DNA from 4 places in the Mesorhizobium sp. CAU 1741 genome. Region 1 is predicted to be linked to each of the others. Evidence: predicted binding sites of a transcription regulator. Region 1 holds the regulator's gene; each other region holds the start of a gene.

Region 1 (2,201 bases):
GGGCGAGGGCGCAACGCCGCGCAAGCTGTCGCACTCCATCGAGGCGATGGCGCAAATGGTGATGGAGCAGGTGGCTCTGGTCATCTCCGCCTACGAAGCGCGCAACGCCGAGGGGCTGATAACCTTGCGTGCGGACGACGAGAACATCGATATCCAGTACACTGCGGTGTTCCGCGAGCTGCTGACCTACATGATGGAGGATCCGCGCAACATCACGGGCTGCACCCATCTGCTGTTCTGCGCGAAGAATCTGGAGCGTATCGGCGACCACGTCACCAACATCGCCGAAAACGCCTACTACATCGCCACGGGCCGGCAATTGCCGCTGCATCGGCCGAAGCACGACGAGACGTCGGTCCAGGGCTGACGACGGAAGACGGAAATATGATTGCACCGAAGATCATGGTGGTTGAGGACGAGGAGCCGCTGGGCGTACTCCTCAAGTACAATCTCGAGGCGGAAGGGTACGAGGTCGAGGTCATCATGCGTGGTGACGAGGCGGAAATGCGCCTGCGCGAAAGCCAGCCCGACCTGCTCGTGCTCGACTGGATGGTACCGGCGGTGTCCGGCATCGAATTGTGCCGGCGCCTGCGCATGCGCCCGGAGACCGAACGCTTGCCGATCATCATGCTGACGGCGCGCGGCGAAGAAAGCGACCGGGTTCGCGGCCTCGTCACCGGCGCGGACGATTATCTGGTGAAGCCGTTCTCCACGCCCGAACTCATTGCGCGCGTGCGGGCGCTGCTGCGCCGGGCGCGGCCGGAGGTGCTGTCCTCGGTGCTGAAGGTCGGCGACATCGTGCTCGATCGCGAGACGCACCGTGTGCATCGCGGCAAGTCTGAAATTCGGCTCGGGCCGACGGAGTTCCGCCTGCTGGAGTTCATGATGCAGCATCCCGGCAGGGTGTTTTCCCGCGGTCAACTGCTCGACAATGTCTGGGGCGAGACGATCTATATCGACGAACGCACCGTCGACGTGCATGTCGGGCGCCTGCGCAAGGCGGTCAATCTCGGCAACATGGCAGACGTCATCCGCACGATCCGTGGTGCCGGCTACGCCATCCAGGAGGGATAGGCCTGGCCGCCGCCCTGTGGCCGGCGCTTCAGACCACTTCCTCGCTTCGCACGGGGGCTGCAGCAGCGCCTCTGGCGAAGATTTCCTGATCGACGAACGTCAGCGCCTGGCGGGCGCAGCCTTCGCGGATAAGCGGTATCTCGTCCGGCTCCAGGTCAAACGAAATCGCCGCATTGTGCTGGCCGCCGGCGGTGCGGGCGATCGCCTCGCGCATCGTTGGCTCGATGACGTCGAAAGCCGAGGTGCCGAGGCCGACGATCGCCACCGGCGCCGGGTCGAACAGCGCGAACAGGCTGCCCAGCCCGAAACCGATCGCTTCTCCCGCGCGCTGGAATGCTTCGCGCTCGCGGCCGTCGTGATCGCGCGCCGCCGCCGCCATGGCCAGCATGGTTCCGTCGTCGATATCCGCTACCGGCAGTGCATGCTCGCCATCACCGCGCGCATGGCGGTAGATCGCATAGTTGCCGGCATAGGCTTCGATGCAGCCACGCCTGCCGCATCGGCAGAGCGCGCCGTTGGGCACGTGGATCATGTGGCCGAATTCGCCGCCCGACGAGTGCGACCCCGTGAAGAGTTCGCCCCGCAGCACCAGCCCCATCCCGATGCCATTGGACAGCAGGATGGTGAAGAAGTTGTCGCGATAGCGGTCCGGTTCGCGACCGCGCAGGGCGACCGCTATCATGTTGCAGTCGTTCTCGACGGTCACCGGGATGCCGAAGGCGGTTTCCAGTGCGTCGGCAAACGCGATTTCGCTGTGCGGGGTGATCGGCGACCACATCAGTCTGCGGGCGCTGGAGTCAGTGATGCCCTGGACCGCCATGGTGATGCGCAGGACGGGACCGTGGCCTGGCGGCGCACGCTCCATCAATCGCCGAACGGCGGAAATGACGTGATCGCACAGTTCGCCATCGGCCATGGTGAGTGTTGCCGGGCGGGAAATGTCATGGGCGATCGCCTTGCCGGTGTAGTCGATCAGCGCTGCGGACAGCGCGTTCAACGACAGCACCATCGACACGACGCTTGCCGCACGTGGGTCGAGATCGAGAGCCACCTGGGGCCTGCCGCGCTTCAGCGCCGCGGTCTCGCCGGTCTTTAGCTGGGCGAGAATGCCCTCGTCGATGAGGTCG
Region 2 (2,201 bases), on a different contig from region 1:
TCGGCCGGCGACAGAGCTTTCGGGTGGCGAAAAGGCGCGCGTGGTGATTGCACGGGCCCTTGCCCAGGAGGCACCCCTGATGCTTGCCGATGAGCCTACCGCGGGGCTCGACCCGGCGCACCAGATCAGCCTGATGCGGGTCTTCTCGGGCCTTGCTCAAGAGGGAGGCAGCGTCGTTGCCTGCCTTCACGATCTCGGACTCGCAGCACGCTGGTGCACGCGGCTGGTGCTTCTCGATGCCGGCACCATTGCCGCGGACGGTGCGCCGGGCGCGGTGCTGTCGCCGGATCGCCTGCGAGACGTCTACAATATCGAGGCATTCATCAAAGAAGGCGCCGGCGGGATGATCGTCCATCCGCTCGATCTGGCAAATCGCTGATGCGAATCGCGTCGATTACGCGCGTCCTTCGTGATCAGGCGCGCACCACTTTCAACGCCTTGTCGAACACCGCAAGAACCCGCTCGAGATCGTGGCCGCGCTTCATGATGAGTCCGCTCGCAGCCACCACGGAAAAGGCACCCTGCTTGCGCGCCAGCGCGGGCGTCTTGACGATCTGAAACAGCGGCACCTCGCTGGTGCGCCGGAACACCGAGAAGACCGCGCGCTCTTTCAGGTGATCGATTGCGTAGTCGCGCCATTCTCCCGCCGCGACCATCATGCTGTAAACCTTGAGTATCTGGTCCAGTTCGCGCCTCTGGAACGTCACCGGGATGTTGTCCCGCTCCCGCCGCGCCTCGTGCAGCGGGATCAATATTGCGGAATCTTCCCTACCCTCCCCACCGGTGCCGTGATCGGTCATTTGCTGGCCTTTCGTGACAATTCGACGACACAGCCAAGGTCGCCCTTCAAACCTCGAATTGCAAGACCGGAATGGCCAATTCGACGTCGGAACCTTTCGCGCGCGGCGCTCAAGAAAAAGCCGCCCCGATCACGGACGGCCACACATTGTCGCGAGAGGTGATGGAGCGACACATTGTTGCCGCTTTTTTCCCAAGCTGCGGCCCCAATGTCGGGCAAACATCCTCGTGTTGCCTGAGACGGTTCGGTCCGGCAAGGCCCTGTAACCCCAAGCCCCCCGCCCACGGGGTCCGGTCGGATCGAACCAACTCCGGGTAAAATCCCGGAACATCGACGGTACGTTGATCCCAAATATATCCGCCGGCGCTGACCACATCAGCGTCGGTCTTTTGTTGGCGGGTTACCAGCCTTCCTGGCGGGTGATGATGGCGGAGCCGAGGATCGGACCCGGCAGTCCGTCGGGCAGCATCTTCTGGACCAGAACGGCGCAGCCGCCCGCTCCCTTCTTTGCCATCTCGCTGATCGGCAACTCCAGCTTCGTGGCGCTGCCGTCCCACATACCCACACTGTGGAAGCCCGCGACGGCATTGACATATGTGAAGCTGCGACCGGTGTTGTTTCCCTGAGCGATCTCGACCTTGGTGGCCGGCTTGAAATAGATCAGCACGATCTGGGCGTCTTCGACGGTCTTTCCGGCATCGCCCGTTTCGATCACGATCGACTCGTCACGGTAGGATATGTCCACGTCCACCGTCATTCCGTGTGCGGTGCCCTCCATGCGGTCGATCGCGTGATTGATCTTCAGGCGCTTCGTACCATTGATCTGCTTGCGGCCGTTGACCACCACCTGGGGCGTATAGACCGACCGGTTGCCGAAGGTGCGGCTGTATTCCTGCTGGCGTGCGGTGTTGTCGGGGTTGGCCAATGTGTCGCGCCAGCCGAGGTAGTCCCAGTAGTCGACATGATAGGCGAGCGCGACAACGTCGCCCTGGGCGACCATCTCGGTCAGCATCGCGTCGGCCTTTGGACATGACGTGCAGCCCTGGCTGGTGAACAGTTCGACCACGGCACGCGGCTTCTTGACATCCTCCCCGGCGATCGCGCCAGAAGGGAGCACAAGAAGATATGCCGCCGCAGCGAGCCTGAGAAAGTTCACGACCACCGAATTGTCCCGATTGCCTTTGTCAGAGCCACGACGGGCTCGTCCGATTGCTCTCAGATTAGGCAGGCGAAGGCTCAACGGAAAGTCACGTTGCGGTGAAACGATTGTGCCACCCGTGCCCGGAGAATACCGATGTTTGGTGATCCGCATGCCCATGTTGACCTCTATTGCGAGCGCACCGGACCGGAATTCTGGTCGGAGCCGATCAACGCCCTGACCAACCTGGCATTCGTCGCCGCG
Region 3 (2,201 bases), on a different contig from region 1:
CTGGTCTCCGGCGTCGTCTATGCTGTCCTGACGGTCTACACGGTGTCCCTGTGGCGCGGCCTCGCTTCCGACGAGGGCGGCGGTGGCGGCGCCTTCGCGGAATATCTGTCAGGCTTCGTCGGCGCGCGACCGGCAGCGTGGCTGCTTGCGCTGGTGTTCGTGATCGTGGCCGGTGCGCACATCATGAAGGCGGTCCGCAAGGGCTATCGCAAGCATATCGCTGCTCCGCAGCAGTTCGAAAAGGCGCTCGATCCAATCGCCCGCACGGGGCTCATCGCGCGGGGCCTGACGTTTCTCATCATTGGCATCCTGTTCGCGACGCGTGGCCTGACTGCCGGCGGTGACGGCAGCGGCGAAACTCCGGGTCTGAGTGACGCCCTCAACTACATTACCGGGCTGCCGTTCGGCGGCATCCTGCTTTCCCTGATGGGCGTCGGGCTGGTGGCCTTCGCGCTCTATTCGTTCATCGAAGCTGCCTGGCGCCGCATCAACGCCGAGGACATCCTGCGTTGAAGCGCTAGCCGATGAAGCGAAGCGGCTTGAACTCTTTCATGTCGTCGAAGGCGCAGAAGGCCGGCAAGTCGAGTTCGAGCCCCTGCGGAAACGTTTCGAGTTCCGCCTTGATGTCGTCGAGTGCTGCCAGATAGGTGTCTTGGCATTGCGGGGGCAGCCATTCGAGCTGGTAGGCCAGCGTGATGTGGAATGTGTAGTCTTCGTGGTCGGGATGGCGGTAGCCAAGCAGGTCGGCGAGCGCATCACGCGCGTCGCGCATCACCCTTTCATCGTCCTCCGTCAGGCCGGAGACGACGATCCCCAAGGGGGTCACCATATCGGCCTTGATACGGAACGGTGCGGCGACGCTGAAGGAAGCGATTCTGGCATCCATCCACGAGGTTGCGGTTTCAAGTCTTGCCTCGCATGAGAGGCCGCTTGGCCAGAACGGCCGGCTGCGCCGGTTGTCGGTGACACCCTGGAACAGCGTTTTGTGGAGGCTGGCCACCGGGGTAAAGGTGAAATGGTCCGCATGCGGCATCGCCATCAGCCTCTCCCGAACGGCGACGATCGCTGCCTGCGTTGCAGAGCCATCCGTCACATGCGAGACGAAGGTATTGCCGGGTTCGTAGAGAAAATTGCCTTCGCGGTCGTACCGCGTGCCCAGGTAGCGCGGCGGTTTCTCCTTGCGGGTGGACGTGAAATGCAGGGCAAAATCGTCATTGGTGGCGTAGGCCAAGGCTGGCTCCTTTCAGTCCGGCGTCGCCGTCCGCCTAGATGATCCGCGTGACACCGCCGTGACGCCAGGCGGGGCATACGAGCCCACAGAAATGCGCTTGCCGCCGCCGTCGTTCGCCGCTATGGATTTTGCCATGAACACGCATTCGACCTCGAACCTGTGGTGGTGGGCCTGCTGACAGCGGCCAACTGAGCGCATGCGCGTGGAAAAGGGATGGCCGCAACGGATTTCCGGGCGGCCATTTTGTTTTCAAGCTGATCCGGAACGCCTGCGGCGGAAACGGATGGAGACACCAGAATGACAGTGGAATTGCTTGAAAACGGTGCGGAACGTTTCGTTACCGCCGGTGGCATCGCGATTACCAGGCAACGCCACGACACACCGTACGAGGCAGCGATCGAGACCTACATCGACGCGCTGGATTCGCGGCGCGGCTGTGTCTTCTCGTCCAACTACGAATATCCAGGACGCTATACACGCTGGGACACGGCGATGATCGATCCGCCGCTGGTGGTCAGCGCGCGCGGCCGCGCGATGCGGATCGAGGCGCTGAACAAGCGCGGTGAGGTGTTGCTGCCGACCATCGAGAAGGCCGTGAAGACCCTGGGCGAGGTGACGATCGAAGAAGCCTCGAACCGGCTTCTGAACCTGCAGGTTGCGCAGGCGGGCAGGGTCTTCGCAGAGGAAGAACGCAGCCGCGTGCCCACCGTCTTCACCGTCCTGCGCGCGCTGGTGGACCTCTTCCGGTCGCCTGAAGACAGCAATCTCGGCCTCTATGGCGCGTTCGGCTACGACCTGGCGTTTCAGTTCGACCATGTCGAGCAGAAGCTTGAGCGCGCGCAGAGCCAGCGCGACCTGGTTCTCTACCTGCCGGATGAAATCCTCGTCGTGGATCATCACCAGGCCAAGGCTTGGCACGACCGTTACGACTATGCCGGCGATGGGTTCTCCACCGAAGGGCTGCCGCGCG
Region 4 (2,201 bases), on a different contig from region 1:
GATTTTCCTCATATTGCGGCGTGCCCATGCCGGAGTGGGACAGGGCAATGATGATTTCCGCGCCCTCTTCCTTCATCTGCGGCACCCACGCTTCCGCCGCCTTGACGATGTCCCGCGTCATCGCCTTGCCGGCCAGGTGCTTGGAATCCCAGTTCATGATCTGTGGCGGCACGAACCCGATCAGGCCGATGCGGATCGGGTGCTCGTTGCCGGCGCCGTCGGTGACGGTCCTGTCGATGATGACATAAGGCTTGAGGAACAGGTCGTCGTCACGGCCATTGGCTGCAAGGCTGCCCTTGGTGACGTTGGCGCACACGACCGGGAAGTCGGCGCCGGCGATCGTGTTCATCATGAAGTCGAGCCCGTAGTTGAACTCGTGGTTGCCCAGCGTCGAGGCCTCGTATCCCAGCACGTTCATCGCCTTGATGACCGGGTGGACGTCGCCTTCCTTCATGCCGCGCTCATAAGCGATGTAGTCGCCCATCGGGTTGCCCTGGAGGAAGTCGCCATTGTCGACGAGGATCGAGTTCGTCGCCTCGGCGCGGATCGTGTCGATGATCGTCGCGGTGCGTGCGAGACCCATCGTGTCGTTGGGCCGGTCGCCATAATAGTCGTAGGGAAAGACATGGACGTGCAGATCGGTGGTTTCCATGATGCGCAAATGCGCCTGGTTGGCCTGTGCGCGCGCGGAGAAGGGATGCAGCATCACGAACGCCCCGGTGGCGGCCGAGCCTGCCAGGAATGAACGCCTGGAGATGGAGGGAAGCATCGCGGGCATTGTCGGTCTCCGTCGGATCGGTTGTCAAAGGCTGAAGCGCATGAATGTCGCGCTGTCGATCGCGCGAGTCCAGCAGCATTCGATGACGGGTTGATGAAATTTCACCGGCTATTGAAGGGCCGGAATGCGGCAATCGCCTGATCGCTCAGGCGGCGTTTCCACTCTGCCGCGATTGCGGAGCCGCTTCTGCGTCCGGTTGCAGCATGCGCTTTGCCTCGCTGGCGAAAAAGATCGGCAGTTCCTCGGGCGGCATCGGGCGCGCGAAGAGATAGCCCTGGAGGCTGTTGCAGCCGAGCCCCTTGAGAAAGGCCGCCTGCTCGGCGGTCTCCACCCCTTCGGCCGTGACATGCAGGTCGAGTGCACTGCCGATGGCCAGGATGGACTTGAGAATGCTCACCGCCCGCCGCTCGCTCCTGTCGCGCGCCACCAGCGACTGGTCGATCTTGAGCTTGTCGAAAGGCACGTCCTGCAGCGAGGAAAGGCTCGAATAGCCGGTGCCGAAATCGTCCATCGCCACGGTCACCCCGAACGCCTGCAGCCGTTTGACGGTCCTGCGCACTCGATCGACGCCGCTGAGGAAGGCACTCTCGGTGATCTCGAGTTCGAGGCGTTCGGGTTTAAGCCCGGATGCCCGCAATGCCTGCAGAACATTGGCGCCAAGATCGTCGCGGTCGAGTTGCCTTGGCGAGATGTTGACCGCAACGCCGATAGCCTCCGGCCAAGCAGTCGCCTGCCGGCATGCTTCCTGAAGCGCCCATTGCCCGATCTGTTGGATGCTTCCCGTCTGCTCCGCGATCGGGATGAACTCGCCCGGCGACACGAACCCGAAGCGGGGATGACGCCAGCGCAACAGCGCCTCCATGACCAGTGCCCGGCCGGTGACCGCATCCACTATCGGCTGGAAGTAGAGGGTGAACTCACGGCGATCAACGGCATTGCGCAAGTCGCGTTCGAGAATCTTTCTATAGGAATAGGCGACGCCGTCTTCCGCGCTTGCGAGATGCACGCGGTTCACGTCGTCGGCCTTGGCGTTGTAGAGCGCGATGTCGGCAAGCTGCATGACGGCGTGCGCGTTCTGCCCGTCGTCCGGCATCAACGCGATTCCGGCGCTGGCGCCGATGCGAAAAAGTCCCGCCGTGGCCTCGATCGGGCGCGAGACCGCCGAGACCATCGATTGTGCCAGTTGCCGCACCTCCGCGCGCTGCGTGCCCGCCGCAATCTCCAGTATGGCGCCGAATTCGTCACCGCCCATGCGCGCGAGGAAAGCGCCCGCCGGCATCTCCGCGACCATCCGCTCGTAGGCCGCGCACAGCACCTCGTCGCCCGCCGCATGGCCTGCGGTATCGTTGACTGCCTTGAAGTCGTCGAGATCGAACTGGATCAGTGCGAACCTCCGCCCCTCGCGGACCACCGCCTTGCCCAC

Evidence for each region. The regulator PhoB, encoded in region 1, activates phosphate uptake and scavenging genes when phosphate is short. The targets are predictions, from matches to a motif close to TGTCATNNANCTGTCAT.
Region 2: the regulator PhoB is predicted to act here: its motif matches at 814-830, upstream of AAFN84_RS24310 (DUF2794 domain-containing protein).
Region 3: the regulator PhoB is predicted to act here: its motif matches at 1,279-1,295, upstream of AAFN84_RS02270 (DUF1868 domain-containing protein).
Region 4: the regulator PhoB is predicted to act here: its motif matches at 861-877, upstream of AAFN84_RS01805 (bifunctional 2',3'-cyclic-nucleotide 2'-phosphodiesterase/3'-nucleotidase).

What each region holds. Positions count from the first base shown of each region.
Region 1 covers NZ_JBDOQP010000007.1:165,248-167,448, forward strand. The annotation lists gene phoU (phosphate signaling complex protein PhoU) at 1-367, shown strand, start outside; gene phoB (phosphate regulon transcriptional regulator PhoB) at 388-1,074, shown strand; gene AAFN84_RS23260 (ROK family protein) at 1,103-2,201, opposite strand, start outside.
Region 2 covers NZ_JBDOQP010000008.1:72,536-74,736, reverse strand. The annotation lists gene AAFN84_RS24315 (ABC transporter ATP-binding protein) at 1-379, shown strand, start outside; gene AAFN84_RS24310 (DUF2794 domain-containing protein) at 414-800, opposite strand; gene AAFN84_RS24305 (DUF1223 domain-containing protein) at 1,200-1,955, opposite strand; gene AAFN84_RS24300 (ceramidase domain-containing protein) at 2,094-2,201, shown strand, end outside.
Region 3 covers NZ_JBDOQP010000001.1:479,031-481,231, forward strand. The annotation lists gene AAFN84_RS02265 (DUF1206 domain-containing protein) at 1-513, shown strand, start outside; gene AAFN84_RS02270 (DUF1868 domain-containing protein) at 518-1,231, opposite strand; gene AAFN84_RS02275 (anthranilate synthase) at 1,529-2,201, shown strand, end outside.
Region 4 covers NZ_JBDOQP010000001.1:382,650-384,850, reverse strand. The annotation lists gene AAFN84_RS01805 (bifunctional 2',3'-cyclic-nucleotide 2'-phosphodiesterase/3'-nucleotidase) at 1-778, opposite strand, end outside; gene AAFN84_RS01800 (EAL domain-containing protein) at 924-2,201, opposite strand, start outside.